3 regions of the Mesorhizobium sp. SP-1A genome follow, and region 2 is predicted to be linked to each of the others. Evidence: riboswitches for the same ligand, from Rfam matches in the RefSeq annotation. Region 2 holds a riboswitch; each other region holds the start of a gene.

Region 1 (9,984 bases), on a different contig from region 2:
CCGGCCGGCTTGCCGTCGCGCGCGAGGCGGATCTTCTCCACCTTGTCCTCGGCGGCCTTGAGCAGCCGGTCGCAATGGGCCTTCAGCGCCTCGCCGCGCTCGTAGATGCGGATCGACTGGTCGAGCGGCACGTCGCCGCGCTCCAGATCGTCGACGATCTTCTCCAGCGCTTCCAGCGCCTGCTCGAAGCTCATCGCCTTGACGTCTTCGTTGGCTTGCCCGTCCATTTCCTATCCTTTCATAAGCCGGCCGACATGGGCCGCCACCGAAAACGCCAGACCCTGGAGGTCGTAGCCGCCTTCCAGGAGGCTGACGAGGCGGCCGCCGCTGTATCGCTGCGCCAGGTCCATCACCTGCCCGGTCGCCCAGTCGAAATCCTCTTCCGTCAGGTCGATCTCGGCCAGCGGGTCGCGATGATGCGCGTCGAAGCCGGCCGAGACGATGACGAGATCGGGCCGGAACGCGTCCAGCGCCGGCAGCACGCGCGAGGAGAACGCGTCGCGGAACATCTCCGTGCCGGTACGCGGCGCAAGCGGCGCGTTGACGATGTTGCCCGCACCCGTCTCCCCCTTCGCCCCGGTGCCCGGATAGAGCGGCATCTGGTGCGTCGAACAATAGAGCACCGTCGGATCGTCCCAGAAGATGTCCTGCGTGCCGTTGCCGTGGTGCACGTCCCAATCGACGATGGCGACGCGCTCGGCGCCATGCTTCCTCTGGGCATGGCGGGCGGCGATGGCGGCGTTGTTGAACAGGCAGAAGCCCATGGGCGTGGTCTTCTCGGCGTGATGGCCGGGCGGACGGGAGGCGACGAAGACGTTGTCGGCACGGCCCTCGAACACGTCGTCCACGGCCGCGTTCGCCGCGCCGATGGCGGTCAGCGCCGCCTCCCAGCTCTTCGGGCTGGCGACGGTATCGGCGTCGATCGGCGTCATGCCCGTCTCCGGGATCGCCGCGCGGATGCGCGCGACGTGGCTTTCGGGATGCGCGTAGAGGATCGTGGCCTCGTCGCCCAGCGGCGACTGCACGCGGTCGAGCGCGGAAAAGGCCTCGTCGTCCAGAATGCGTTCGATGGCCCGCAGCCTGTCCGGCCGCTCGGGATGACCGGACGGCGTGATGTGCTCAAGATAGATCGGATGGGTATAGAGGCGGGTGGTCATTGGCCCATTCTAACAGCAATAGCCGGCATGGCCACGCGGCACACGCCGAAGCATGGGGAAAATCCTGGCGACGTCGCGGCATGTCGGTATCGGGATGCAATTTTGCAAGCGCCGCGCTATGGTGCCGCCACTGTCAGGTGCCCGCCTGCGGCGGGAGAATCGGGAACACGGTTGAAGTCCGTGGCGCGCCCAGCGCTGTAAGGGAGACCGCCGGCAAAGGCCACTGTTCGCGGGAACGGGAAGGCGCCGGGGCGGGACGAACCCAAGCCAGAAGACCGGCCTGAGCAGGATAGCCACCCGCATGGACGGGCGGGTGGCGTTCCGATCGCAGGGGAATGCGATGAATCTTGCCGCCCGCCAACAGGACAATGCCGATAATTCGTTTGCCGATGCCGACCGCGAGGCCGTCTACCGCGCCATCTTCACGCGCAGGGACGTGCGCAGCCAGTTTCGCGACGGCGAGATAGGCGACGCCGTGCTGGCGCGCCTGTTGGCGGCAGCCCACCATGCGCCGTCGGTGGGCTTCATGCAGCCATGGAATTTCATCGTCATCCGCGACATGGCGCGCCGCCGGGCCGTGCGCGACCTGTTCCTCGCGGCCCGCCAACAGGAACTTCCGCACATGGCCGAAGACCGGCAGGCGCTCTACCGCCAGCTCAAGCTCGAAGGAATCTGCGAAAGCGCGCTGAACCTGTGCATCACCTGCGACCGCCGCCGCAGCGCCGATTCCCCTCTCGGGCGCTGGCACAACCCCCAGATGGACCTCTACAGCACCGTTTGCGCGGTGCAGAATTTCTGGCTGGCGGCGCGCGCCGAAGGCATCGGCGTCGGCTGGGTCAGCATTCTGGATGCGGAAGCGCTCAAACGCCTCCTCGAAATCCCCGATCCGGTGGCGCCGGTCGCCTATCTGTGCGTCGGCCACGTTTCGGAATTCGCGCGGCGCCCGGACCTGGAGCAGGCCAGATGGCGAGGCAGGCTGCCGCTCGGCGACCTCATCATGAGCGAAACCTACGGGGGCGAGGGCGAGGAAACGCTCAAGGCCGCCGCGGCCGGCAATCAGGTCCCGTAGCGGCCCGGACCTGTTCGCGGCGGCCGCCGGTCAAAGAATCTCGGTCCTGGCGATGTGGATGCCGAAGCCTTCGAGACCGACATAATGGCGTTCGCGCGAGGCGATAAGGTTGATCGAGGAGATGCCGAGATCGCGCAATATCTGCGCGCCAAGGCCGATCTCGCGCCATTCGTTCTCGCGCCGCCGCGCTTCCTCGTGCTCCTCGCGGTCCCCGGACGCGGGACGCTGGCGCTCCTGATGAGCGACGCCGACCGAGCCCTCGCGCAGATAGACGATGACGCCGCGCTGGCGCGCGCCCATCTCCTTCATGATGCCGTCCAGCTTGTGGCCGGTGCCGAACACGTCGGCCACTACGTCCTCAGGATGGAGGCGCACCGGCACCTCGACACCGTCGCGGATGTCGCCGAAGACGACGGCCAGATGGTGCATCACGTCCCATGGCAGCGTATAGGTGAACAGCTTGGCCTTGCCGCCGGGCGTCTCGATATCGGTGCAGGCGACGCGCTCGATCAGGGTTTCCTGCCGCTGGCGATAGGCGATCAGGTCGGCCACCGACACCTGCTTCAGGCCGTGCTCCTTGGCAAAGGCCGCGACATCCGGCCCGCGCTTGACGGTGCCGTCGTCGTTGACCAGTTCGGAGATGACGCCGACCGGCGGCAGGCCGGCAAGCTTGCACAGGTCCACCGCCGCTTCGGTGTGGCCCGAACGCATGAGCACGCCGCCCTCGCGCGCGATCAGCGGGAAGATGTGGCCAGGACGGACGAAATCCGACGGGCCGACATTGCCGTTGGCGAGGTTGCGCACGGTCAGCGTGCGGTCGTCGGCCGAGATGCCGGTGGTGGTGCCGTGCTTGAAATCGACGCTGACGGTGAAGGCGGTCGTGTGCGCTGAATCGTTGTCGGCCACCATCGGCGCGAGGTTCAGCCGCCGGGCGTCCTCGCGCAGCATCGGCGTGCAGACGATGCCGGAGGTGTGGCGCACGATGAAGGCCATCTTCTCCGGCGTGCAGTGCACGGCGGCGACGATCAGGTCGCCCTCGTTCTCGCGCCCGTCGTCGTCCATGACCACGACGATCTCGCCGCGCTCGAAAGCGCGGATGGCTTCGACGATTTTCTTCTGGTCGTACATGGCTCGCTACGCTCGCGGCAATCGGCAGTTGGCAATTGGCAATAGGGGAAGACCGGACAAAACGGAAGCCATAACCGACTGCCTATTGGCGATTGCCGACTGCCCTTTCCCCGACCTGCCCCCGATGCCGCAGATAATGGTCCGCGATGGCGCAGGCGACCATGGCCTCGCCGATCGGCACGGCGCGGATGCCGACGCAGGGATCGTGCCGGCCCTTGGTCATGACGTCGACGTCCTTGCCGTCCCTGTCGATGGAGCGGCGCGGCGTCAGGATGGACGAGGTCGGCTTGACCGCGAAGCGCGCCACGACCGGCTGGCCGGTCGAGATGCCGCCCAATATGCCGCCGGCATTGTTGGACAGGAACACCGGCTTGCCGTCGTTGCCCATGCGCATCTCGTCGGCATTCTGTTCGCCGGTGATGCGGGCGGCCTCGAAGCCGTTGCCGATCTCCACGCCTTTCACGGCATTGATCGACATGAGGTTGGAGGCGATGTCCTGGTCGAGCTTGGCATAGATCGGCGCCCCGAGCCCTGCGGGCACGCCTTCGGCCACGATCTCGATGAGCGCGCCCACCGAGGAACCGGCCTTGCGGATGCCGTCCAGATAATCGGCGAAGACCGGCACGGAAGCCGGATCGGGCGTGAAGAAGGGGTTCTCCGGGTCGTCGACGAAGTTCCAGTTCCAGTTGGCGCGATCGATCGCCTTCTCGCCCATGGAAATCAGGGCGCCGCGCACCACCAGCCCCGGCACCACCTTGCGCGCCAGCGCGCCGGCCGCCACGCGCGCGGCCGTCTCGCGCGCAGAGGAGCGGCCGCCGCCGCGATGATCGCGCAGGCCGTACTTCACGTCATAGGCGTAGTCGGCATGGCCGGGCCGGTACTGGCGGGCGATCTCGCCATAGTCCTTGGAGCGCTGGTCGACATTCTCGATCATCATCGACACCGGCGTGCCGGTGGTGAGCATGGTCTCGCCGTCTTCGTCCAAGACGAAGCCGGACAGCACCTTCACCTCGTCGGGCTCGCGGCGCTGGGTGACGAAGCGCGACTTGCCGGGCCGGCGCCGGTCCAGTTCGGCCTGGATCTCGGCGCGGGTGAAGCGGATGCCCGGCGGGCAGCCGTCCACGACGCAGCCGAGCGCCGCCCCGTGGCTCTCGCCCCAGGTGGTGACGCGGAAAAGATGGCCGAAGGTGTTGTGCGACATCGAAGAAAATCCCTTCCGGCACCGGGCCGGACGCAGCCGCGTTCTATTGGCGTTTTCGGTGGCGGTCAAACCATTGCCGATGCCGGAAAACCCTTGGACAACCGGGAGCCGCCGGAAAGCGGATTAAGTTTTGACACATTCGGCTGATTTCTGCTCTGTTCCGACGCCACGCGTCCGACCTGGAGGCGCGGGCACGAATCGAAAGGACCATCATGCGTATCCTGACCGGCGCCGTTTTCGCCGTATTGTTGAGTGCCACGGCCGCACTGGCCGGGCAGACAGAAGGCCATATCAAGAAGGTCGACAAGGACACGATGACGCTGACGCTGGACGACGGCAAGTCCTACAAGATGAATGCCGAGATGGACGTCGACGCGCTGAAGCCGGGCATGGACGTCGTCATCGCCTATGACGAGACCGACGGCCAGAACATCATCACCGACATGGAATTGCCGGACTGAGCCGGCAGCGCCGTCTCAAAGCCAGCGCAGGCGCCCGTCCTGCAGCTTCAGCACCCTGTCCTGCGGAATGTCCAGCGAGGCCGCCACGGCCTTGGGCGTATTCTCCACCAGCCTGAACAGGGTGCGGATGACACCGCCGTGCGTGACGCAGACCGTGGGGGCGGCAAGTTCCTCGAAAAAGGGGCGCACGCGCTCCAGAAGCATCTGGTAGCTCTCGGCCTGCGGGCCCGGCGGGCAGAAATCCCACTTGTCGAACGCGCGCTCGCGCTCCGCGCCGGGCGCGCGCCTTTCAAGCTCCGCGAAGGTGAGGCCCTGCCACTCGCCGAAATTCAGCTCCACCAGGCGCGGGTCCATGCGGTAGGCGACGGGGTCGAGGCCCATCGCCGCGCGCGCCAGTTCCATGGTCTCGCGCGTGCGCAGCATCGGGCTGGCGACGAAATCGAAATCGGCGGGAGAGGCGATCAGCTCCGACAGCCGGCGGCCGTTGCGCTCGGCTTGCCGTCTGCCCAGCCGGTTCAACTCGGTGTCGGCCTGCCCCTGGAGCCGGCCTTCGGCGTTCCAGTTGGTCTGGCCGTGGCGCACGAAGTAGGCGAGCGGAGGCATGGCGTCCCGACGGCTGGCGAGCAGTTGCGGCGAGCAGGCCGCGCGGCTCTCAATCCTTGATGACGGAGATGTCCGGCGCGTCCACGGCCTTCATGCCGACCACATGGTAGCCCGAATCGACGTGATGCACCTCGCCGGTGACGCCGCGCGACAGGTCGGAGAGGAAATAGAGCCCCGAATCGCCCACCTCTTCCGGAGTCACGGTGCGCTTCAGCGGCGAATTGTACTCGTTCCACTTCAGGATGTAGCGGAAGTCGCCGATGCCGGAAGCGGCAAGCGTCTTGATCGGGCCGGCGGAGATGGCGTTGACGCGGATGCCCTTGCCGCCGAGATCGACGGCCAGATAGCGCACGCTCGCCTCGAGCGCGGCCTTGGCGACGCCCATGACGTTGTAGTGCGGCATCACCTTCTCGGCGCCGTAATAGGTCAGCGTCAGCAGCGAGCCGCCGTCCGGCATCAGCGCCTCGGCGCGCTTGGCGACCGCCGTGAAGGAGAACACCGAAATGTCCATGGTACGCAGGAAATTGTCGTGCGTGGTGTCGACATAGCGCCCGGTCAGCTCGTCCTTGTCGGAAAAGGCGATGGCGTGGACGAGGAAATCCAGCTTGCCCCATTTCTTCGCCACATCGGCGAAAACGGCGTCGAGGCTGTCGGGATCGGTCACGTCGCAATGGCCGGCGACATGCGCGCCAAGCTCTGCCGCCAGCGGCTCGACGCGCTTCCTGAACGCCTCGCCCTGATAGGTCAGCGCGATTTCCGCGCCCTGGTCCCTGCACGCCTTGGCGATGCCCCAGGCGATCGACCTGTTGTTCGCGACGCCCAGGATAAGGCCGCGCTTGCCGGCCATGAGGCCCTGTCCACCCGCCATGTGAACGCTCTCCGCATGATTTCCGCTTCGGTGTGCCTATCGCACAGGCACACCCGGCCTTCAAGCTTCAAACGGTCGAAGCGGAAATGGAGGCTTCCGGTTCCGCTCAGCCCCGGCGGTTGCGCAGCAGCGATTCAAGCTCGCCGTCGCCGCCTTCGGGCAGCATGATGCGCATATGGGCATAGAGATCGCCCTGGCCGCCGGCCTTCAGCGGCAGGCCGCGGCCCTTGAGCCGCAGGACCTTGTCCGACGACGACCATGCCGGCACGTTGACCGCCAGCCGGCCCGTCGGCGTCTCGACCGCCACCTTGGCGCCCAGCACCGCATCGGCCAGCGGAAGCGGCACGTCCACATGCAGGTCACGACCCTCGATGCGATAGCGCGGATGCTTGCGCAGACGGATCTTCACCAGCGCATCGCCGGCCGCGCCGCCGAAGGGCGAAGGCTCGCCCTGCCCCTTCAGGCGGATGGTCTGGCCGTCCTCGACATAGGTCGGCAGCTTGACGGCGATCTTGCGGCCGTCGGGGAACACGGCCGTGACCTTGGGCGAGGTCGCGGCTTCCTCGACGGTGATGTCGAGCGTCACGTTGAGATCGGCGCCGGCCGTGGCACGGCCACGGGCACCCCCCATACCGGCGCCACCCATGCCGGCACCGCCACCGGCACCACGGGCGCCCTGACGCTGCTGCTGCTGGGCGAAGGCGTCGCCGAAAATCTGGCTGAAGATGTCGCCGGCGCCGTCGAACGGATCGCCGCCCGGCCTGCCGCTGCTATGGAACTCGAAATGCGTGGCTCCACCCGGCCCGCCGCGAGACTGGCGGAAACCGGCGAACGGGTCGCCGCCATGCGCGCCCTGGAAGCCTTCGAACCCCTGGAAGCGAGGCTTGCCGTCGGCGTCGATCTCGCCGCGGTCAAAGGCGGCGCGCGTCTTGTCGTCGCCCAGTATCTCGTAGGCCTGGTTGGCGGCGGCGAATCGGTCCTTGGCCTTCGGATCATTCGGGTTCTGGTCCGGATGATGCTTCTTGGCGAGCTTCCGGTAGGCCGATTTGATCTCCTTGGCCGAGGCGGTCTTCGCTACGCCCAATACTTCATAGGGGTCGCGCATGTGTCCTGCCTGCTCGAAGGGTGGAATTCAGAGTCTTCCCCTATATGAGCCCGCATAGGAACAAATTCCAGTGCCTCGCCGCCGGCCGTTGGAGAACCCCGCGGACACTGATCTCAGAGTGCGGTGAAATTGTCCAGCCGCCAGTCGCCTGCGTCCGACATGCAGGCCTGCCCCTTGTACATGGAGACGCCGTCGAAGCGTTCGCGCGAGACGCTGAAGGCGCGGCAGTAGCTGCCCTTCTCACCCGTCTGCACGAGGTTCGTCACCGAGCCGCGCGACCCGGTTTCGGAATTGGCCCAAGGCACGGGCTTGCCGCCCAATTCTTCCACGTCGACGGAGGAAACGGCGTTGCGGATCGTCGACTGGTCGGAGGCCATGTCGGGGTCTTGCGGCGACGGCGCGGAGGTCACCGAGCCGGTGACGATCGAGCGGTCGACATCCATCTTGTCCAGGGTGAAGCCGCCTGCCCCGCAGGCGGCGAGCAAAAGAGGCGCGCCGAGCACCGCCAATCTGAAACAGGCCGAAGCGAAAAGTCGCCCTGGCCGGCTGTACACGGCGCCGTCCAACCGTTTGAATGCGGCCCGGTCATCGGAATCGAACGTTTGCGCGGTGGGCGGCAACCGGCAAATCTCCCAAGCCAGCGACGGAATTAACAAACTATGAGCGAAACCGGGTTAACAAGCAGTGACTTTACCGAGGCGGCCGAGCCTTTTCTGCTTTTTAAGCAATGGCTTGAAGACGCTTCCAAAAGTGAGCCCAACGACCCAAACGCGGTCGCGCTGGCCACGGTGGACGCCGACGGCCTGCCGGACGTGCGCATGGTGCTCCTGAAGGGGTTCGACGAACACGGCTTCGTCTTCTACACCAATTTCGAGAGCGCCAAGGGCCGCGAGATCCTGGGCAGCATGAAGGCGGCCCTGTGCTTCCACTGGAAGTCGCTGCGGCGGCAGGTGCGGGTGCGCGGGCCGGTCGAGATCGTCAGCGACGCAGAGGCCGACGCCTATTACGCCAGCCGCCCGCGCGGCAGCCGCATCGGCGCCTGGGCCTCCAAGCAGTCGCGGCCGCTGGAAAGCCGCTTCGCGCTGGAAAAGGCGGTGGCCGAATACACGGCCCGCCACGCCATCGGCGACATTCCGCGCCCGAAGCACTGGTCGGGCTTCCGCATCGTGCCGTCCACGATCGAGTTCTGGCACGACCGGCCGTTCCGCCTGCACGACCGCATCGTGTTTTCGCGCCGGCCGGACGGCGGATGGGACAAGACACGGCTTTATCCGTGAGCCGCCGCCTTTACCCTCCCCCTTGTGGGGAGGGTCGATGAGCAATCGAAGCCCGGCGGAGATTGCGAGGCGGGGCGGGGGTATGACGCGCCCGACACCAGTTCCGCTTTGCCAGGATCTTTTACTCCCACCCGGCCGGCAAGCCGGCCGACCCTTCCCGCAAGGGAGAGGGTAAGGCGCTATCCCTTCTTCCGCTCCATGAACGCCACGAGCGCGGCGCGCGCCTCGTCGGATTTCAGCCGCTCGCGGAAAAGGCGCGTCTCCTCCTCGATGCGCGCCAGCAGCGGCTCGCGCGGGCTGCGCAGCAGGTCGCGGGCGATGCGCAGCGCTTCCGGCGGCTTGGCGGCGATCCGCGCCGCGGCGGCGAACGCCGCTTCCTCGAGCACGCCTTCCTCGACCAGTTCGTGGATCAGGCCCGCCGCCTTGGCTTCGTCCGCCGGCAGGTCCTCGCCCAGCGCCAGCAGCGCGAAAGCCCGCTGCTGGCCGAGCGCGCGCGGCGCCAGCAGGCTCGAACCGGCCTCGGGCACCAGTCCGAGATCGACGAAGGGCGTGCGGAAGACCGTGCGCGGCGTGGCGAAGGTCAGGTCGCAATGCAGGTTGAGCGTGGTGCCGATGCCGACCGCGATGCCGTCGACGCCCGAGACCATCGGCTTCTGCGCCTTCGCCAGAGCAAGCAGGAACTCCCAGACCTCCGACCCGCCCTCGCCGCCGGTGGCGACTGCGAGGAAGTCGGCCAGATCGTTGCCGGCCGAGAAGGCGCCCGGCACGCCGAGGAAGACGTGCACGCGCACGGAAGGATCGGCATCGCCTTCGGCGAGCGCCGCCGACATTTTCGCATACATGGCGCGCGTCAGCGCATTCTTCTTCTGCGGCCGGTTCATGCGGATGATCTGCACCGCGTCCCGGCGCTCGATAAGGATGTGATCGGTCACGAGGGTTCCCTTGCAAGTGGTCCGGAGATCAGCGGTCGATCAGCATCCGGCCGGCGGCCAGCAGGCTGCCGGCGCCGCCGATGACGCGCTCCTTCAAGGCGGCGGCCTCGCCGAGCAGGTTTTCGGCGAAGAAGCGACAGAGAGCGGCGCGGTTGCCGGACGGATCGGCCAGCGCCCCTCGCG
Region 2 (9,984 bases):
AGATGACCCGCATTGCCAAGGCGGCCGACATCTATCCCGTGTTCCGGCGGCTGTTCACCAAGCAGCCGGCCTTGCAGAAAGGGTGAAGAAGGCGATGCGGACGGCCAGGCAGGCAAGCGGGCACGGCCTGCTTTTTTCGGGATCCGACTGGGATTTCAGGACCCTGTCGCGCGCCCACGACGCCATCGCAGAGGTGGCGATCGACGACCTCGGTCTGGACGTCTATCCCTCGCAGCTCGAGATCATAACTTCCGAGCAGATGCTGGACGCCTATGCGTCCGTGGGCATGCCGCTGATGTACCGTCATTGGTCCTTCGGCAAGCATTTCATCCATGAGGAGCTTCTTTACCGCAAGGGCGGCCGCGGACTGGCCTATGAGCTGGTCATCAACTCGAACCCCTGCATCGTCTATCTGATGGAGGAGAACACCATGGCCCTGCAGGCCCTGGTGACCGCCCACGCCGCCTTCGGCCACAACCATTTCTTCAAGAACAATTATCTGTTCCGCCAGTGGACGGATGCAGCCGCCATCCTTGGCTATCTCGACTTCGCCAAGAGCTACATCACCCATTGCGAAGAGCGGCATGGGCTTTCCGCTGTCGAATCCGTGCTGGATTCGGCACATGCCCTGATGGAGCAGGGCGTATTCCGCTACCGCAGGCCGCCGAAACTGTCGTCGGAGAAGCAGCGCGAAGGCCTGCGCGAACGGCTCGAATATGAGGAGCGCACCTTCAACGACCTGTGGCGCACCCTGCCCCGTTCGCATGACGACGACGAACGGGCCGACGAGAGCGAGGCCAAGGCGGCCGAACGCAAGAAGTCGCTCAAGCTGCCGGAGGAGAACCTTCTCTATTTCCTCGAGAAGAACAGCCTGATCCTGGAGCCCTGGCAGCGCGAGCTGCTCAGGATCGTGCGGGTGATCGCGCAGTATTTCTACCCGCAGCGCCAGACGCAGGTGATGAACGAGGGCTGCGCCACCTTCGTGCACTACACGATCATGAACACGCTTTTCGACCGGGGCCAGATCAGCGAAGGCACCATGCTCGAAATCCTGCGCAACCATTCGAACGTCGTCTTCCAGCCCTCCTTCGACGATCCGCGCTATTCGGGCATCAACCCCTACGCGCTCGGCCTCGACATGATGCAGGACATCCAGCGCATCTCGATGGAGCCCACGGCCGAGGACAAGGACTGGTTTCCCGATATCGCCGGCAACGGCGACTGGCGCGCGACGCTGCTCGACGCCTGGGCCAACCACCGCGACGAGTCCTTCATCCGGCAGTATCTCAGCCCGACCCTGATCCGCAAATGGCGCTTCTTCGTCCTTGGCGACAACGCCAGCGATTCGCACTACGAGGTCGGTCCGATCCACAACGAGCGCGGCTATGAGAAAGTCCGGTCCGCGCTGGCCCAGCGCTACGACATCGGCGCCACCCGGCCGAACATCCAGGTGGTGGACGTCGACCTGCTCGGCGACCGGACCCTGCGCCTCCAGCACGAGGTGAAGGACGGGATCCTGCTGGAGGAGGAAGGCTGCGCGGCCACCCTGCGCCATATCCGCAGGCTATGGGGCTACGAAGTCAGCCTGGTCGGGACCGACGCCGAGACCGGCGATCCGGTCTACGAGCGCTCCACCGACGGCGATTGAACGTCCCGCACGCCGAAGATAACTTAAGTTAACTTCGTGTTAAGAGTGTTGACGCTCCGACGGGGGCAATCCGCACGTTGTGCGAGTATCGTCGGCCGGCGCGATGCTATCAAGCGCCAGCCCGGGTGCCCGACTCGGGTGAGGGTCCGGTGGCCGAACCCAAGCCCCCTTGGCTGCCGGACCCGCCTGCTCCACGGAAGCAGGCGGGGATGTTCTTCGCGAAGATCGTTCTATCTGCGCTTGAACGCCTCGGCGAGGGCCGCGCCGAAAGCGCCTTGCGGCTGGTTCCCCGCGCCGGCCGGCGTGCCCTTGCGTTCGCCCTGTCGCGGGCTGCCGCCGGATTTGCCTTCCGCGCGCGCCGCCGGTTTCGCGCCCGAAGCACCGTCCTTGCGCATCGACAGGCCTATGCGCTTGCGCTTGGTGTCGACCTCGACCACGCGCACCTTGACCACGTCGCCGGCCTTGACCACCTCGTGCGCGTCCTTCACGAAACGGTCGGCGAGTTGCGACACATGCACCAGCCCGTCCTGGTGCACGCCGATATCGACGAATGCGCCGAACGCCGCGACATTGGTGACCGTCCCCTCCAGCAGCATGCCGGGCTTCAGGTCCTTGATGTCGTCCACGCCGTCGGCGAAAGCGGCCGTCCGGAAGCCGGGGCGCGGGTCGCGGCCGGGCTTCTCCAGTTCCGCGATGATGTCGCGCACCGTCGGCAGGCCGAAGCGCTCGTCCACGAACCGGCGCGGGTCGAGCACCTTCAGCGCCGCGCTGTCGCCCATCAGCGCGCGCACGTCGCGCCCGCAGGCCGCCACGATCTTCTTGGCCACGCCATAGGCTTCCGGATGCACGGCCGAGGCATCGAGCGGTTCCGCGCCGTTCGGGATGCGCAGGAAGCCCGCGCATTGCTCGAAGGTGCGCTGGCCGAGGCGCGCGACCTCCAGAAGCTTGCTCCGGCTGCCGAAGGGACCATTGGCGTTGCGGTGCGCCACGATCGCCTCGGCCAGCGAGGCTCCAAGGCCCGAAACCCGCGCCAGCAGCGAGGCCGAAGCCGTGTTGAGGTCGACGCCGACCGCGTTCACGGCATCCTCCACCACCGCGTCCAGCGCGCGCGCCAGCCTGAACTGGTCGACATCGTGCTGGTATTGCCCGACGCCGATGGATTTCGGCTCGATCTTGACCAGTTCAGCCAGCGGATCCTGCAGGCGCCGCGCGATCGACACCGCCCCGCGCAGCGACACGTCGAGATCGGGGAATTCCGCCGCCGCCGTCGCCGAGGCCGAATAGACCGAGGCGCCAGCCTCCGAGACGATCACCTTCAGCGGCTTGGGAGCCGGCATGTCGCCGAGCATTTCGGCCACCAGCTTCTCGGTTTCGCGGCTGCCGGTGCCGTTGCCGATCGCCACCAGTTCCACGCCATGCTTGCGGATCAGGGCGGAGAGCGTCGCCTGCGTGCCGCGCAGATCGTTCTTCGGCGGGAACGGATAGACCGTCGTCGTGTCCACCAGCTTGCCGGTACCGTCCACCACCGCGACCTTGACGCCGGTGCGGATGCCGGGATCGAGCCCCATGGTCGGCCGCGATCCGGCTGGCGCCGCGAGCAGCAGGTCTTTCAGGTTGCGGGCGAAGACATGGATCGCCTCCTCCTCGGCCCGCTCGCGCAGGTCGCGCATCAGGTCGAGGGTGAGATGCAGGTTCAGCTTCACGCGCCAGCTCCAGCCGGCCACCTCGGCAAGCCAGAGGTCGCCCGCAAGCTGCCGGCCGATGCCGTAGGCCTCCGCCACCATGCGCTCCGCCGGCTTGACCGGCGAGGCGTCGTCGGCGTCCAATTCGATGTCGAGCGCCAGCACCTCCTCGTTGCGGCCCCGCAACATGGCCAGCGCCCTGTGGCTCGGCACGCCGGCCCAGCGCTCGACATGGTCGAAATAGTCGGAGAACTTCGCGCCGGCCTCCTGCTTGCCGTCCACCACGCGCGAGCGCAGGAAGGCGCGGTCCTTCATATAGGCGCGCAGCCTGCCGACCAGATCGGCGTTCTCGGCGAACTGCTCGGCCAGGATGTCGCGCGCGCCCTCCAGCGCCGCCTTCACGTCCGGAACGTCGCCGGTGACATAGGCGGCGGCGAGTTCCGCCGGCACCGCCGCCCGGTCGGCCAGGATCGCCTCGGCCAGGGCACCAAGCCCCCTCTCGCGCGCGATCTCGGCCTTGGTGCGCCGCTTCGGCTTGTAGGGAAGATAGATGTCTTCCAGTTCCGCCTTGGTCGTCGCGGCGGCGATCCTCGCTTCCAGGTCCTCCGTCAGCTTTCCCTGCTCGCGGATGGAGCCGAGGATGGTGTCGCGCCGGGCATCCATCTCGCGCAGATAGGCAAGCCGCTCATCGAGCAGACGAAGCTGCGTGTCGTCCAGCCCGCCGGTGACTTCCTTGCGGTAGCGCGCAACGAAAGGCACCGTCGCGCCTTCGTCCAGCAGCCCGATCGCCGCGGCGGCCTGCTCCGGCCGCGCATTGATCTCGGCGGCGATGATCGTGGCGATTCGTTTGATGTCGGTGGCCATGGAAATCCCGGAATCGATGGATGGCCGGCGACCATAGAGCCATTGCCGGACACGGACCAGCGGCGGTTTTCCACAACATGGAAACAAACCGCGACATCCTGCGCACATTGACGAAGCGTGTCGCGGCGACTAGCGTCCCGGCCGGAACTGGTTCCGCCGCAAGGCGGATGAAAAGGGAATGCGGTGCGGCCGTTTCGGCCAAAGCCGCGACTGCCCCCGCAACTGTAACCGTCGAGCCTTTCTCCACGACGCCACTGTCCGCCCCGTGCGGCCGGGAAGGCGGAGGAAAGGCGAGGACACGGAAGTCAGGAGACCTGCCTTTTCCGGTCACCCATGCTTGGCCACGGGGTGTGGTCAGGCGCGGTCGTCCGTGGCGGTGACACTGAACGTGTTGCCGCATGCCGGTGACGGCCGAGGGTCGCTGCGGACGGAGGTCCGCCACTCCCAGATCGACCGGAATCGCTGCGGTTCGTGATGAACCTCGGGGCGATGATCTCGCCGCCCGTATGTCTTGGGGGCCGATTATGGGAAGAACGATATTATTGGCCGGCGTCGCCGCGCTGGCGCTGACGGGCCATGCCGGCGCACAGGATGCCGATGCGGTCGGCACGGCGGGCACGACCAAACTGGACCGCATATTGATCAGCACGCCGCTGCGGCGCGAAACCTCGCTCGAACGCTCCACCTCTTCGGTGACGGTGATCGACAAGGAAGAGATCAAGCGATCGGCCGCACCCGACCTGCCGTCGCTACTGAAGACCTATACCGGCGTGACCATAACCTCCAACGGCGGCTTGGGCGCCGATTCGAGCGTATCCATCCGCGGAACCACCGCTGCCCAGACGCTCGTGCTGGTCAACGGCGTGCGCGCCGGATCGGCCACGGTCGGAACAGTGAACCTGTCCAGCATCCCACTTTCCTCGATCGACCACATAGAAATCGCCAAGGGCGGGCACTCGGCCCAATATGGAGCCGATGCCATAGGCGGCATCATCAACATCATCACCAAACAGGGCGGCGTTTGTGCCGACGGCCGCAATTCCTGCGGTTCGGCGACCGTCGGCGTGATGCACCCGTGGGGCGGCTATGTCTCGGGCGGTCTTCAGGGCAGGAGCGAGAGCGGCATCGACTACGCGCTTGGCGCGCAGGTAATCGGCACGCAGGGCTATGATTTCACTTTGCCAACTGCCTGGGGCCATGAACCGGATCGGGACGGCTTCCGGCAGGGTTCGGCCAATTTCTCGCTGGCGAAAGACCTGGATTGGGGCCGCATCTACGCAGACGGCCTCTACGCACGCGGCCGCATCCAGTATGACAGCAACTTCCCGACGGCCAATGAGGCCGACACCGACAATTTCTCGGGCAAGCTCGGTACCCGGATCGACCATTCCGACACCTGGTCGTCCACCGTCGAACTGTCGTCCGCGCTGGACGACACCTCCAGCTTCCGGGGCGACATCAAGGGCGACGATTTCGATACCCGTCGCTACGGCATATTCGCTTCCACGCAGAAGACCGTTGAAACCGATGCGACGCGACACGTCTTTCTCGGCGGCGTGGAAGCCTATCGCGAATCCGTTGCAGGCAGTTCGATTTCCGGCGCGGCCTATGACAGGACGAGCCGCGACCTGACCGCGGTTTTCGGCCAGTATTCTTTCGAATACGAAGCTCTCAACATCGATTCCGGACTGCGCTACGATCACAACAGCCAGTTCGGCGGGGCCACCACCTACAATCTCGGCGCAAGCTATGAATTGACCGGCGGACTGGTCGCGCGCGCGTCCTTCGCCACGGGCTTCCGGGCGCCGACATTCAACGATCTTTACTACCCCGATCCCTTCACTCCGGGGAATCCGAACCTCAAGCCGGAGAAATCCCGTTCCTACGAGGTCGGCCTGCGCTGGCAGGCAAGCGACGACACCAGCCTCGACATGGCCGTCTACCGCAACGAGATCAGCGACCAGATCAATTGGGCGCCTATCGACCCGAGCGATCCGTTCGGTGCCTGGCACCCCGACAACGTGCAGCAGGTCAGGATCACCGGCTTCGAGGCCACCCTGTCCCACCGCTTCAACGAGGAATGGAGCGGCGGGGCTTCGATCGACATCCGCCAGCCGCTCAATGTCAGCCCGGATGCGCCCGGGCGCTATGTGATCTATGCCGACCGCTTCAAGGCCACGGCCGAACTGACCTACAGCCCGACGCCGCAACTCGATCTGACCGGCAGGGTTCTCTACGGCGCGTCCCGCTACGCCGACGAAGCCAACCAAATCAAGCTGCCGGACTATGTGACTGCCGACTTCGTCGCTCGATATTCGCTGGATGACCGTTCGCGCTTCAAGTTCTCGGTGGAGAACATGTTCAATGCGCAATATCAAACCAAACGGTACTACAGAGCCCCGGGCCGCACCATGGATTTGAGTTTCACCCGCGAGTTCTGAGGACGCGCCAAGTCAGGGGCAAGCCGGGTTCGAAGGAAGGCGATGGGACGGAAGCGATCAGGGACAAGGACGGCAACGCTGCTGGCGGCAGCCGCCCTCGCCTTTTCCGTTCCCGCCCTCGCCTCCGATCCGCCCGGGCGCGTCGTGTCGCTGAACCTCTGCACCGACCAGATGGCCATGCTGGTCGCGGGCAAGGGCCAGCTCTATTCCGTGTCCGACCTCGCCTCGGACCCGCAATCCTCGATGATGGTGGACGAGGCCCGAGACTACGTAGTCAATCACGGGCTGGCGGAGGAGGTCTTCCTCATGCGGCCGGATCTCGTGCTCGCCGGCACCTACACGACGCGTGCCACGGTCGAGCTTTTGCGCCGGCTTGGCATACGCGTCGAGGAATTCGCGCCCGCCGAGTCCATCGGCGACATCCGTGCCGGTTTCCGGCGCATGGGCGACCTTCTCGGGCACCGGGCGCGGGCGGACGAGATCGTCTCAGCGATGGACCGCGACCTTGCCGCGCTGGAAGCCGGCAAACGGCCGGACCTCACCATCGCGGCATGGGAGCCGAACAGCTACACCTCGGGAACCGGAACGCTGGTGGATGCGGTCATCCAGGCTGCGGGCCTGACCAACATCGCCTCGAAGCTCGGGCTGACGGGCATGGCCAAGCTGCCGCTGGAAACGCTGATCCTGTCGCGACCCGACCTCGTGGCGGGCGAGAACCCGCATTATGCGGCCCACTCCGTCGCCCAGGACAATCTCGTCCACCCCGCCTTCAGGGAGGCCGTCCGTCAGGCCGTTCCGGTGGCGCTGCCGGCCAGATACACGATCTGCGGCGGCCCGTTCACCGTCGATGCTGTCAGGATGCTGCAGCAGGCCGCGTCGAAGATCCCGGAGCGCCGATGAACGACACGGCAAGATACAGGCTGCTGCTGTGCGGCCTCGGCGGCCTGACCGCCCTGCTTTTCCTGCTTTCGCTCGGCGTCGGACCGGCGGCCATCGCCTTTTCCGAGAGCATTCGCGCGCTGTTTTCCGACCAGCGCGACGCCATCGCCCTCATCATGCGGGAAGTGCGCCTGCCGCGCGCGCTGCTCGGCCTGATGATCGGCGCCACGCTCGGGCTTTCGGGCGCTGCACTCCAGGGCTATCTGCGCAACCCGCTGGCCGAACCGGGGCTGATCGGCATCAGCGCCGCCGCCTCGCTGGGCGCGGTGCTGGCCATCTATTCGGGCCTGACGGCGATGTTCGCGCTGGCGCTGCCGCTCGCGGCCCTTGCCGCTGCCGTGGTCGCCGTCGTCGTGGTGCAGATGCTGGCCGGCCTGCGCGGAGGCGCGCTCAGCATCATCCTGGCGGGCGTCGCTGTCTCCAGCTTCGCCGCCGCCATGACCTCGCTGGCGCTCAACCTCTCTTCCAACCCCTTCGCGGCGATGGAGATCATGTTCTGGATGCTGGGCTCGCTGACTGATCGCTCCATGGTGCATGTGTGGCTGTCCGCGCCCTTCATGCTCCTCGGTTGGGTCATGCTGGCCATGCTCGGCCGCGCGCTCGACGCGTTGACACTTGGCAACGACACCGCCGCCAGCATGGGCATCGACCTGCGGCGCGTGCAGTTCCTGGCCGTGTTCGGCACCGCCGCCTCGGTCGGCGCGGCCACCGCGGTGGCCGGCGCCATCGGCTTCGTCGGGCTGGTGGTGCCGCATATATTGCGGCCGCTGGTCGGCTCCCGCCCTTCGCGCCTGCTGCCGGCCAGCGCGCTCGGCGGCGCCTCGGTGGTGCTGGCGGCCGATATCGCCGTGCGCCTCATCGCCCCCGAGCGCGATCTCAAGCTGGGCGTGCTCACCGCCATCGTCGGCGCCCCGTTCTTCCTGTGGCTGGTCTACCGCACGCGCCGGAGGCTGGCATGACGCTGCTGTCGGTTTCCAGCCTCGACGTCTCGCTCGGATCGAAGCCGGTGCTTGACGGCGTGTCCTTGACCGTGGAGGCGGGCGAATTCGTCGGCCTGATCGGCCCGAACGGCGCGGGCAAATCCACATTGCTGCGCTCGATCGTCGGCCTCGTGCCCTCGGCCGGCGCCATCGAGATCGACGGAAGCCGCGCCGCGGATATGACCGCGCGCCAGCGGGCGGCGAAGATCGCCTATCTGGCGCAGGATCGGGACATCGCCTGGGACGTGCCGGTGGAAATGGTGGTGGCGCTAGGCCGCGCCCCGCACCGGCCCGCCTTCGCCGCTCTCGGCGCCACCGACCGCATGGCGATCGACGAGGCGATGCGGCGCATGGAAGTTGACACCTTCCGCGAGCGCCCCGCCACCGAGCTTTCCGGCGGCGAGCGGGCGCGCGTGCTGATCGCGCGTGCGCTGGCGCAGGAAACGCCGCTGCTCCTGGCCGACGAGCCGGCCGCCGGCCTCGATCCGCATCACCAGATCGCCCTGATGCGCCTGTTCGCCAACCTGGCGGCCGAAGGCAGGAGCACCATAGCCTCCCTGCACGACCTCGGCCTCGCCGCGCGCTGGTGCTCGCGCCTGCTGCTGCTGGATCGCGGCCGGCTGGTTGCGGACGGCCCGCCGCAGGCGGTGCTGACGCCCGAGCGCGTGCGCGAAATCTACGGCGTCACCGCCTTCTTCGGGGAAGCCGATGGCCGCCGCTTCGTGCAGCCGCTCGATCTCGTCGGAGACGGTCAGCCGCAGCGTTGAGGCCGCGCCTCCCCACCGATCTGCCAGATTTCTCCGGCCTGCTGCTCGGCCCTCCATTCGGCCACGGCCGCCCGCATCGCGTCCAGCACGGCCGCGCCGGCCGCCTCGCCGAGCAGCGTATGCAGGCCTGCGAAGTCGCGTTCGGCCCTGCCTTGCGGGCAAGCCACCACCACGCAGTCCGTCCCCGTGCCGGTCGCGGCCGCGCCGTCGGGCATGGTTTCGATCCCGGCCTCCAGCACCGCCAGCGTGCGCGCCTGCACGGCCACGGACATGGCCTCGACCATGGCCGCATCCGACAGCGGACGGTTGACGCGCAGCAGAAGGTTGATGGTGCCGACTGCCGGCCCCGGATGCCGGCGGCGGCCGACACGCTCGGCATTAGACATGCCAGCCGTCACCAGGCAGGTGGCCGCGTCGCCTTCGACATCGGCCTGCCGCAGATGATGGCGGCTTATGTCGCGCGAGGTGATCAGGCCGACCGCCTGTTCGTGACCGGCGGCCCGCATCTGCTTGCGAAACCATTCCAGCGCGTCGAGCTCGGGCGGCAAGTCGGCATTGCGCACCTCGCGCCAGACCACCCGCCGCGCCGTGACGAACCCCGGCGCGCTGATCGACCAGCTCAGCATGCGGTGCGGCGCGCCGAGATCGGCGACGAGCCAAGGC
Region 3 (9,984 bases), on a different contig from region 2:
CTGCGCTGCCTGCCCTTTTCCGCTCCCGTCGCCGGCTCGGCCTTGTTGGCCTTGCGGGCATCGAACGCGGGCGCGAAGGACGCACCCTCGGAGCCGGATTTGGGCGGCGCGGCCGGCGTCTTCAGCGTCGGATTGGTTTCCGCCTTGTCGGTCCTCGCCCGGGCCGCGTTCGACGGCGGCACCTCGGCGGCCTTGGCCCCCTTCCGTCCCTTGCCGTTCGACTGCAGAAGCGCCTTTTCATCCTTCAGCGAGGTGAACCCGCCGACCGGAGCCGAATAGAACCGGTCCGTCTGCGGGCCGGGCTCGATCGTGTCGCCCCTGCCGGCCTCGAAGGCGTCGATGATCTCGGCCAGCCGCTCCGGCGTGAGGTCCTCGTAGGTGTCCTTGAAGATCATCACCATGGGCGCGTTGACGCAGGCGCCGAGGCATTCGACCTCCTCCCACGACAGCGTCCCGTCCTCATTGGTGTGGAACTGCTCGGGATTGATCTTCGAGCGGCACACGTCCATCAGTTCGCCAGCGCCGCGGATCATGCAGGGCGTGGTGCCGCAGACCTGGATGTGGGCGCGCGTGCCGACCGGCTTGAGCTGGTATTGCGTGTAGAAGGTCGCGACCTCCAGCCCGCGGATATAGGGCATTTCCAGCATGTCGCAGACAGTCTCGATGGCCGCCCTGGTCACCCAGCCCTCCTGCTCCTGCGCGATCATGAGCAGCGGGATGATGGCCGACTGCTGCCGGCCCCTGGGATATTTTGCGATCCATTTCTTCGCAGCCGCCGCATTCTCCTTGCTGAAGGCGAAGCTGGCCGGCTGGATGCTGGCATCTGCGAGACGGCGAACAGACATTAGCGGTCGACCTCACCGAACACGATATCGAGGGAGCCGAGGACGGCGGTCACATCGGCCAGCAGGTGGCCGCGGCACAGGAAATCCATGGCCTGCAAATGCGCGAAACCGGGCGCCCGCAGCTTGGAGCGATAGGGCTTGTTGCTGCCGTCGGAAACCAGATAGACGCCGAACTCGCCCTTCGGCGCCTCGACCGCCGCATAGACCTCGCCGGCCGGCACCTTGTAGCCTTCGGTGTACAGCTTGAAGTGATGGATCAGCGCTTCCATGGAGCGCTTCATCTCGCCGCGCTTGGGCGGCACCACCTTGCCGTCCATGTTCGAGACGGGACCGGCGCTTTCCTTGCCCAGCAGCAGATCGATGCACTGGCGCATGATCTTCGCCGACTGCCGCATCTCCTCCATGCGGATGAGATAACGGTCGTAGCAATCGCCGTTCTTGCCGACGGGAATGTCGAAATCCAGCTCGGCATAGCATTCATAGGGCTGCGACTTGCGCAGGTCCCATGCCGCGCCGGAGCCGCGCACCATCACGCCCGAGAAACCCCATTTCCAGGCGTCTTCCAGCGAAATCACGCCGATGTCGGCATTGCGCTGCTTGAAGATGCGGTTCGGCGTCAAAAGCGCGTCGAGATCGTCGATCGACTTGAGGAACGGATCGATCCACTTGCCGATGTCCTCGATCAGCTTGGCCGGCAGGTCCTGATGCACGCCTCCGGGACGGAAATAGGCCGCGTGCATGCGGGAGCCCGAGGCGCGCTCGTAGAACACCATCAGCTTTTCGCGCTCGACGAAACCCCACAGCGGCGGCGTCAGCGCGCCGACGTCCATGGCCTGGGTCGTCACGTTGAGGATGTGCGACATGATGCGGCCGATCTCGGAGTAGAGCACCCGGATCAATTGCCCGCGCTTCGGCACCTCGATGCCCAGCAGCCGCTCGGTCGCGAGCGCGAAGGCATGCTCCTGGTTCATCGGCGCGCAATAGTCGAGCCGGTCGAGATACGGCACCGCCTGCAGGTAGGTCTTGTGCTCCATCAGCTTCTCGGTGCCGCGGTGCAGCAGGCCGATATGCGGATCGACGCGATCGACCACCTCGCCGTCCAGCTCCAGCACGAGGCGCAGAACGCCATGCGCCGCCGGATGTTGCGGCCCGAAGTTGATGTTGAAGTTGCGGACGGAATGCTCGGTCATGCAAATGACCTCCTGGGCAGTCGGCAATCGGCAGTCGGCAGTCGGATCACGATCATGCTCCTGCGTGTTGCACCGAACGGATCAGTCCTCGAAGCATCTTCCCTACCGCTTCCGCTCGATCCAGCCCAGGCTTCACGTCACCGGGCGACGCCATCTCTGTTTTCACCGCGAGCAAAAGATGTGTCTCAAGTTCCTTGAGCGATCCTTGCGCATTCTTGAGAAACTGAACGTAGCTACCCGCGCTCTCTCTGCCATAACCTTCGGCGATGTTGGCGGGGATGGATGCACCGGCACGGCGAATCTGTGAAGTCAAGCCGAAAACCTCCTCGCGCGGAAACGCGCGTGTCATCCGATAACACTCCGCCGCCAGTTCCATAGCTTCTTTCCACACCCTTAGATCACGATACGAGCGAATGGTATCGTCGTTCGCCATCCGATTGCCTACTGCCGATTGCCGATCTGCCGCATCACTGTTTCGCCTTTTCGTCGCCGGGCAGCACGTAGTCAGTGCCTTCCCAGGGCGAGAGGAAGTCGAAGTTGCGGAATTCCTGCTTGAGTTCCACCGGCTCGTAGATCACGCGCTTGGCCTCGTCGTCGTAGCGGACCTCGACGAACCCGGTCAGCGGGAAATCCTTGCGTAGCGGGTGGCCCTCGAAACCGTAGTCGGTCAGGATACGGCGGAGGTCCGGATGCCCGGAGAACAGGACGCCGTAGAGGTCATAGGTCTCGCGTTCGAACCAGTCGGCGCCAGGCCAGACGGACGTGACGGACGGCACCAGCGTGTTCTCGTCCGCCTGCACCTTGATCCTGACGCGCAGGTTTTGCGCGGGCGAGAGCAGGTGGTAGAGCACGTCGAAACGGCGCGCCCGGTACGGATAGTCGGCTCCGCAGACATCGATGATCGACACGAACCGGCACTTCTCGTCGTCGCGCAGGAAGGTGGCGACCTTGACGATATCGGCCGGCTCGACGGTGATCGTCAGCTCGCCATAGGCCAGCACGCTGTCGGTGACGACCGCACCGAGCTTTGCCGCGATATGCGCGGCGAGATCGTTCAGGGTTTCGCTCATGATCGCTTACCGCTCGATCGTACCGGTGCGGCGGATCTTCTTCTGCAGCAGAAGAAGGCCGTAAAGCAGCGCTTCCGCGCTCGGCGGGCAGCCCGGCACGTAAATATCCACCGGCACGACGCGGTCGCAGCCGCGCACCACGGAATAGGAGTAGTGATAGTAGCCGCCGCCATTGGCGCAGGAGCCCATGGAGATCACATAGCGCGGCTCCGGCATCTGGTCGTAGACCTTGCGCAGCGCCGGCGCCATCTTGTTGGTCAGCGTGCCGGCGACGATCATCACGTCGGACTGGCGCGGCGAGGCGCGCGGCGCGATGCCGAAGCGCTCGCTGTCGTAGCGCGGCATGGCCGAATGGATCATCTCCACCGCGCAGCAGGCGAGCCCGAACGTCATGTACATCAGCGAGCCGGTGCGCGCCCAGGTGATCAGGGACTCGACCGAGGTGACGAGGAAGCCCTTGTCGGCCAGTTCGCTGTTGATCTCGGCGAAATATGGATCGTCCGCCCCGAACGGCTTGCCGGTGCGGGGATCGAGAATGCCCTTCGGGCGCGGCGCGACGAGCGTGCCGGAATTGTCTTTCAATCCCATTCCAGCGCTCCCTTCTTCCACTCATAGATGAAGCCGATGGTCAGCACGGCAAGGAACACCATCATCGACCAGAAGCCCAGCATGCCGATCTTCCCGAAGGAAACCGCCCAGGGAAACAGGAACGCCACCTCCAGATCGAAGATGATGAACAGGATCGACACCAGATAGAAGCGGATGTCGAACTTCATGCGCGCATCGTCGAACGAATTGAAGCCGCACTCGTAAGCCGACAGCTTCTCCGGGTCGGGGTTGCGATACGCGATCACGAAAGGCGTGACGATCAGCGCCAGGCCGACGACCAGCGCAACCGCGATGAAGATGACGACAGGCAGATAAGAAACGAGGAGTGCGCCCATGCTGCGATTTCCGTTGGCGGCCGATCCGCCAGACTTAGCAGCAGGGGACCGGAATGCGGAAGCGTGGCCGTCCGGACCGCTGAGCCGATTGAGGGTCCCATGCTGCAACGCGGCGAGGGTTAGCGCAGCGGTTCCCGCGAAGCAAGTCCAACCTTGTCCTAAAAATGGCGCCAAGCGGGTAATACTGTAAATCCATGCCGCTTCACGGCGATTTGATTTCCTTCGCTTTTTACTCCACTTTTTATCCTGACAAGAATGCTGCCGTCCGGCTGCTAACATGGCTGGAATCGGGTGGCGGCTCGCGACCGCTCCGCAACAGGGATACGGCATGAAGGAAAAGATTTCTCTCGCCACCGCTCGCCGCATCGCGCTCGCCGCGCAGGGCTTCGCCGACGCCCGGCCGTCTGCCGTGCCGACCCGCAGGCACATCCATCGGGTGATCGGCCGCACCGGCCTGCTGCAGATCGATTCCGTCAGCACGGTCGTGCGCGCGCACTACATGCCCCATTATTCCAGGCTCGGCCCCTACCCCACGGAGCTTCTCGACGCATCCACGATCGGCCGCAGGCGAAGCCTGTTCGAATATTGGGCCCATGAGGCCTCCTTCCTGCCGGTCTCGACCTGGCCCCTGCTGCGCTGGCGCATGGAGCGGGCGGAGCGCGGCGAGGAGATGTATGCCGGCCTCGCCAAATTCGGCCGCGAGCGCGCCGCCTATATAGAAGACATCTACCGGATCGTGGCCGAGCGTGGCCCCGTGGCCGCCTCCGACATCGACGGCCAGAAGGGCAGCGGCGGCTGGTGGGGATGGAGCGACGCCAAGCACGCCTTCGAATGGCTGTTCTGGGCCGGCCGCATCACGACGGCCCGCAGGCGTGGCTTCGAGCGCCTGTACGACCTGCCCGAGCGGGTGCTGCCGCGCGAAGTGCTCGACCTGCCCACGCCGGCGCCCGCGGATGCCCATCGCGAGCTTCTGCGCATTGCGGCCAGGGCCCACGGAGTCGGCACCGCCGCCTGCCTGCGCGACTATTTCCGGCTTTCGCCCGGCGACGTCAAAGGCCGGATCGAGGAACTCGTGGAGGAAGGCGAACTCCTGCCGCTCCGCGTCGAGGGTTGGAGCAAGCCCGCCTACCTGCACAAGGATGCGCGTATTGCCCGCGCCATTCGCGCACGCGCCCTGCTCGCGCCGTTCGACCCGCTGGTCTTCGAGCGCAGCCGGGCCGAAAGCCTGTTCGGCTTCCGCTACCGCATCGAGATCTACACGCCGGCGCAGAAGCGCCAATACGGCTATTACGTGCTGCCGTTCCTGCTGGGCGACCGGCTGGTGGCCCGCATCGACCTTAAGGCCGACCGCCCCGCAGGCATCCTGCGCGTTCATGCCGCCTATGCCGAGGAGGGCGCGCCGGCCGAAACGGCACGACAGCTCTTCGAGGAATTGCGGCTCATGCAGGGCTGGCTCGGCCTCGAACGGCTCGAGATCACCCCGGCCGGCGACCTCGGCCCGGCGCTTGCGGACGCGGCCATGTCGCAGCCGCGCGTTGACAGTGTCGCATAGCCAAGCCTAAATCCCGCAAAGACGGTTCCTCTCCCTTCGCCGGGAGAGGCTAAGAGGGAATGCGGTGCGGAGCCGGAAGGCTTCAAATCCGCTGCTGTCCCCGCAACTGTAGGCGGCGAGCCGAGGCCGATAGCCACTGGATTTTCCGGGAAGGCGGCACCGAGGCGACGACCCGCGAGCCAGGAGACCTGCCGTCCGACCGAGAATCCCAACGCCTGGCGGGTGCCCCGGGCAAGGAGTTGATGTGGACCGCGACGGTTTTTTCTCAGACGAGACGCAGGAGGCGCCGACCGGCGGCGCGGGGCCCGGTTCCGTCACCGTGGTGGTCTGCCGCACCTGCCGTGACGAATCCGGTTCCGATGCCCATCCGCGCGCCGGCGAACTGCTGGCCGAACGCACGCGCAGTGCCGTCGCCGACGAAGCCGTGCGCGTGCGCACCGTCGAATGCCTCGGCAACTGCAAGCGCCGGCTCAGCGCCGCGATCCTGCGGGACGGCGCCTGGAGCTATGTGTTCGGCGACCTCTCGGTAGAGAATGGCCCCGATCTCGTGGCCGGCGCCAAGCTGTTCGCGGCCTCCGAAGACGGCCTCATTCCCTGGCGCGGCCGTCCCGATTGCCTCAAGCGCGGCCTCGTCGCGCGCATCCCTCCCCTCGATCTCCTGAAGGACCCGTCATGAGCGCATCCGCCGTCCGCGTTCCCTGCACCGTCGTCACCGGCTTCCTTGGTTCCGGCAAGACGACGCTGATCCGTCACATCCTCGAAAACGCCGGCGACAAGCGGCTTGCCCTGATCGTCAACGAGTTCGGCGACGTCGGCGTGGACGGCGAAATCCTCAAGGGCTGCGGCGTCGAAGCTTGCCCGGAAGAGAACATCGTGGAACTGGCCAACGGCTGCATCTGCTGCACCGTTGCGGATGATTTCGTGCCGGCGCTCGACCAGATCCTGTCGCGCACGCCCCGGGTGGACCATATCCTGATCGAAACGTCCGGCCTTGCCCTGCCCAAGCCGCTGGTGCAGGCCTTCCAGTGGCCCACGGTCAAGAACCGCGTCACGGTGGACGGCGTGGTGGCTGTGGTGGACGGCCCCGCCCTCGCCGCCGGTCGGGTGGCGTCCGACATGGACGCGCTGGCCGCGCAGGGCGCCGCCGACGGAACGCTCGACCATGACGACCCGGTGGAAGAGGTGTTCGAGGATCAGGTCGCCTGCGCCGACCTCATCATCCTGTCGAAGAACGACCTCATGGACGAAACCGGCGCCGCCCGGGCGAATGCCGTCATCGGCGAACATCTGTCGCGCGCGGTCAAGGTTCTGCCCACCGCGCACGGCAAGGTGGACCCCTCGGTCATGCTCGGCCTCGGCCTCGCCGTCGAGGACGACATCGAGAACCGCAAGAGCCATCACGACGGCATGGCGGATCACGAGCACGACGATTTCGATACGTTCGTGGTGGAAATCCCCTCCGTCGCCGATCCGGAGGAGCTTGCGCGCCGCGTCGCCACGGCCGCCGAAGCCGAGAACGTGCTGCGCGTGAAAGGCTTCGTGGAAGTGGCGGCAAAGCCGATGCGGCTTCTGGTGCAGGCCGTCGGTCCACGCGTGAACCATTATTACGACCGTGCCTGGACGCCGCAGGACGACCGCCGTTCGCGGCTGGTGGTGATCGGCCTCAAGGGGCTGAACCGCCCGGCCATCGAGAAGATGCTGGCGGGGTGACGCTGTGAGGCTCGCACGCCCAAAGCATTCCGGATGGCATAGACCATGCACATCCTGACCACCACATCCGCATCGCTCGACGATCTGGCCGAGCCCGTCGACCTGCGGCAGCAGCCGGCCGACATGGTGGCGCTGTCCTTCACCGACAGCGATCTGGCCGCACTCGCCGCGGCCTGGAAGGCCGAAGCGGACAGCCTTCCGTCCATGCGGCTGGCCGCCCTGCGCGACCTGCGCCACCCGATGTCGGTGGACCTGTGGGTGGACGGCGTGGCGCGGCACGCGAAAGTCATACTGGTGCGCATCCTCGGCGGTTACGATTGGTGGCGCTACGGCTGCGACCGGCTTTCGGCGCTGGCACGGGAACGCGGCATCAAGCTCGCGCTCCTGCCCGGCGAGGACCGCGACGCCGACTCGCGCCTTGCCGAAGCCTCCACCCTGCCGCAGGCCGAATTGAGCGCCCTGCTCGGCTATTTCCGCAATGGCGGCCCTGCCAACATGGCCGCGCTGGTGCGTCGCATGGCGGCCCTCGCCGGCCATGCGATGGATGCGCCCGCCCCTGTCGAGATACCGAAAGCCGGTTTTTATCGGCCCGGCGAAGGTGTCGTCGAACAGACAGCCGGTTTGCAGCCCACGCAGATCGACAAGGCGAAACCCGTCGTGCCGATCCTGTTCTACCGCTCCATGCTGCTGGCGGCCGACACCGCGCCGATCGACGCGCTGGCCGATGCGTTGCGCCAGAAAGGCATCGTGCCGGTGCCGATCTTCGTGGCCAGCCTGAAGGAAGCCGCTTCCCTCGCTTTCGCCGAAAACGCGCTGGCCGCGCTGAAGCCCTCGGCCGTCGTCACCGCCACCGCATTCGCTTGCGGAGCCGAACCGGGCGCGCAGACATTGTTCGACCGTGCCGGCGTGCCGGTCTTCCAGGTCATCGTCGCCACGACCCGGCGGGAAGCATGGGCAACCAACCAGCGCGGCCTGGCGCCGGCCGACCTCGCCATGCATGTCGTGCTGCCGGAACTCGACGGCCGTATCCTTGCCGGCGCGATCTCCTTCAAGGGAGAAACGGAGGCCGACGCCGCGCTCGGCTTCCGCGCCTTCGCCAACAGGCCGGAGGAGGATCGCGTAGCACAGGTGGCCGCCCGCATCGCCGCTTTCCTGCGCCTGCGGGCCACGCCACCGGCCGAGCGCCGCATAACCATCCTGATGCCGCATTACCCGAGCGCACCGGGCCGTACCGGCTATGCCGTCGGGCTGGACGTGCCGGAAAGCGTCCTGGCCATGCTGCACGACCTGAAGGACGCCGGCTATTCGGTTGAGAAGATTCCGCAATCCGCCCGGCAACTGCTCGACCTGCTCGAGGCAGGCACGCAAGGGACGGGCCTCGAAGACTACCGCCGCCACTTCGCCAAACTGCCTGCCGCAGCGCGCGAGGCTGTCGCGAAAGCATGGGGCGATCCTGCCGACGCCTTACCCTCCCCCTTGTGGGGAGGGTCGGCGCGAAGCGACGGGGTGGGGATGTCCAATACCGGAAACATGCCCCCACCCCGCCCTGCGGGCGACCCTCCCCACAACGGAGAGGGTAAAGGCGCCTTCGCCTTCAGCGCAGCAAATTTCGGCAACATTACCGTAGCCCTCGCGCCCGACCGGGGCCGCTTCGAGGACCGCCGCGCCGACTACCACGACCCAACCCTGCCGCCACGCCACGAACTCGTCGCCTTCGGCCTCTGGCTGCGCGAGACGCTGGGCGTTCACGCCCTTGTCCATGTCGGCGCGCACGGCACGCTGGAATGGCTGCCCGGCAAGACGGTGGCGCTGGGGCAGGACTGCTTTCCGGAGATCGTCGCCGGCCCATTGCCGGTGATCTATCCCTTCATCGTCTCCAATCCCGGCGAGGCCGCGCAAGCCAAGCGCCGCATCGCCGCCGTCACGCTCGGCCACCTGCCCCCGCCGCTGACGAGCGCGGGACTGGACGAGGACCGGCAGAGGCTGGAACGGCTCGTGGACGAATATGCGCAGGCCGACGGCCTCGACCGCCGCCGTCGCGACCGGCTGGCGAGGCTGATTGTTGAGACAGCCAGCCGCACCGGTCTTGCCGCCGAAGCCGGGGTCGCCGGCACCGACGCGCCGGACGAGGCGCTGCGCCGCATCGACGCCTGGCTGTGCGACCTCAAGGATTTCGCCGTGAAGGACGGCCTGCATGTCTACGGCCGTGCGGCGCCCGGCGAGGCCGATCCGCTGCGACTCGAAAGCGCGGCAGCAGAAAGGGCGGCGCTTCTGGCCGCGCTCGATGGCCGCCACATCCCCGCCGGCCCCTCCGGTGCCCCGGCGCGGGGCCGCACCGACGTGCTGCCCACCGGCCGCAATCTGTTCGCGGCCGATCCGCGCACGATGCCGACGCCGACGGCCTTCGACCTCGGCAAGGTCGCGGCCGACGAGATCGTCCTGTCCTACATGCAAAGCCACGGCGACTGGCCGCGCTCGCTGGTCATCGACCTGTGGGGTTCGGCCTCGCTGCGCACCGGCGGCGAGGAGATCGCGCAGGGCCTGGCGCTGATGGGCTGCCGCCCGCAATGGGACGCCGCCACGGGCCGCGTCACCGGCATCGAGGTGCTGCCGCCGGCCGCGCTGGGTCGACCGCGCGTGGACGTGACATGGCGCATCTCCGGCCTGTTCCGC

The links. A riboswitch is a leader RNA that binds a small molecule or an ion and turns the genes downstream of it on or off. The one in region 2 is predicted to bind cobalamin.
Region 1: another riboswitch for cobalamin. It lies ahead of bluB (5,6-dimethylbenzimidazole synthase); the one in region 2 lies ahead of QU595_RS21120 (TonB-dependent receptor plug domain-containing protein).
Region 3: another riboswitch for cobalamin. It lies ahead of QU595_RS16080 (DUF1636 family protein); the one in region 2 lies ahead of QU595_RS21120 (TonB-dependent receptor plug domain-containing protein).

What each region holds. Positions count from the first base shown of each region.
Region 1 covers NZ_JAVXZD010000001.1:778,546-788,529, reverse strand. Annotated here, with positions in the region: gene QU595_RS03795 (exodeoxyribonuclease VII small subunit) at 1-227, opposite strand, end outside; gene QU595_RS03790 (histone deacetylase family protein) at 231-1,157, opposite strand; cobalamin riboswitch at 1,276-1,456, shown strand; gene bluB (5,6-dimethylbenzimidazole synthase) at 1,498-2,226, shown strand; gene ribB (3,4-dihydroxy-2-butanone-4-phosphate synthase) at 2,257-3,354, opposite strand; gene aroC (chorismate synthase) at 3,437-4,555, opposite strand; gene QU595_RS03770 (DUF1344 domain-containing protein) at 4,768-5,016, shown strand; gene QU595_RS03765 (histidine phosphatase family protein) at 5,032-5,619, opposite strand; gene fabI (enoyl-ACP reductase FabI) at 5,669-6,487, opposite strand; gene QU595_RS03755 (J domain-containing protein) at 6,594-7,592, opposite strand; gene QU595_RS03750 (RT0821/Lpp0805 family surface protein) at 7,706-8,146, opposite strand; gene pdxH (pyridoxamine 5'-phosphate oxidase) at 8,252-8,869, shown strand; gene QU595_RS03740 (crotonase/enoyl-CoA hydratase family protein) at 9,049-9,801, opposite strand; gene QU595_RS03735 (acyl-CoA dehydrogenase) at 9,830-9,984, opposite strand, start outside.
Region 2 covers NZ_JAVXZD010000004.1:565,059-575,042, reverse strand. Annotated here, with positions in the region: gene QU595_RS21135 (YeaH/YhbH family protein) at 1-86, shown strand, start outside; gene QU595_RS21130 (SpoVR family protein) at 95-1,648, shown strand; gene QU595_RS21125 (Tex family protein) at 1,879-4,194, opposite strand; cobalamin riboswitch at 4,326-4,531, shown strand; gene QU595_RS21120 (TonB-dependent receptor plug domain-containing protein) at 4,719-6,635, shown strand; gene QU595_RS21115 (ABC transporter substrate-binding protein) at 6,678-7,535, shown strand; gene QU595_RS21110 (iron ABC transporter permease) at 7,532-8,533, shown strand; gene QU595_RS21105 (ABC transporter ATP-binding protein) at 8,530-9,321, shown strand; gene QU595_RS21100 (adenosylcobinamide amidohydrolase) at 9,306-9,984, opposite strand, start outside.
Region 3 covers NZ_JAVXZD010000003.1:224,335-234,318, forward strand. Annotated here, with positions in the region: gene QU595_RS16045 (NADH-quinone oxidoreductase subunit E) at 1-845, opposite strand, end outside; gene QU595_RS16050 (NADH-quinone oxidoreductase subunit D) at 845-2,035, opposite strand; gene QU595_RS16055 (four helix bundle protein) at 2,088-2,468, opposite strand; gene QU595_RS16060 (NADH-quinone oxidoreductase subunit C) at 2,503-3,105, opposite strand; gene QU595_RS16065 (NADH-quinone oxidoreductase subunit B family protein) at 3,112-3,693, opposite strand; gene QU595_RS16070 (NADH-quinone oxidoreductase subunit A) at 3,684-4,049, opposite strand; gene QU595_RS16075 (winged helix-turn-helix domain-containing protein) at 4,378-5,601, shown strand; cobalamin riboswitch at 5,607-5,812, shown strand; gene QU595_RS16080 (DUF1636 family protein) at 5,846-6,277, shown strand; gene cobW (cobalamin biosynthesis protein CobW) at 6,274-7,311, shown strand; gene cobN (cobaltochelatase subunit CobN) at 7,357-9,984, shown strand, end outside.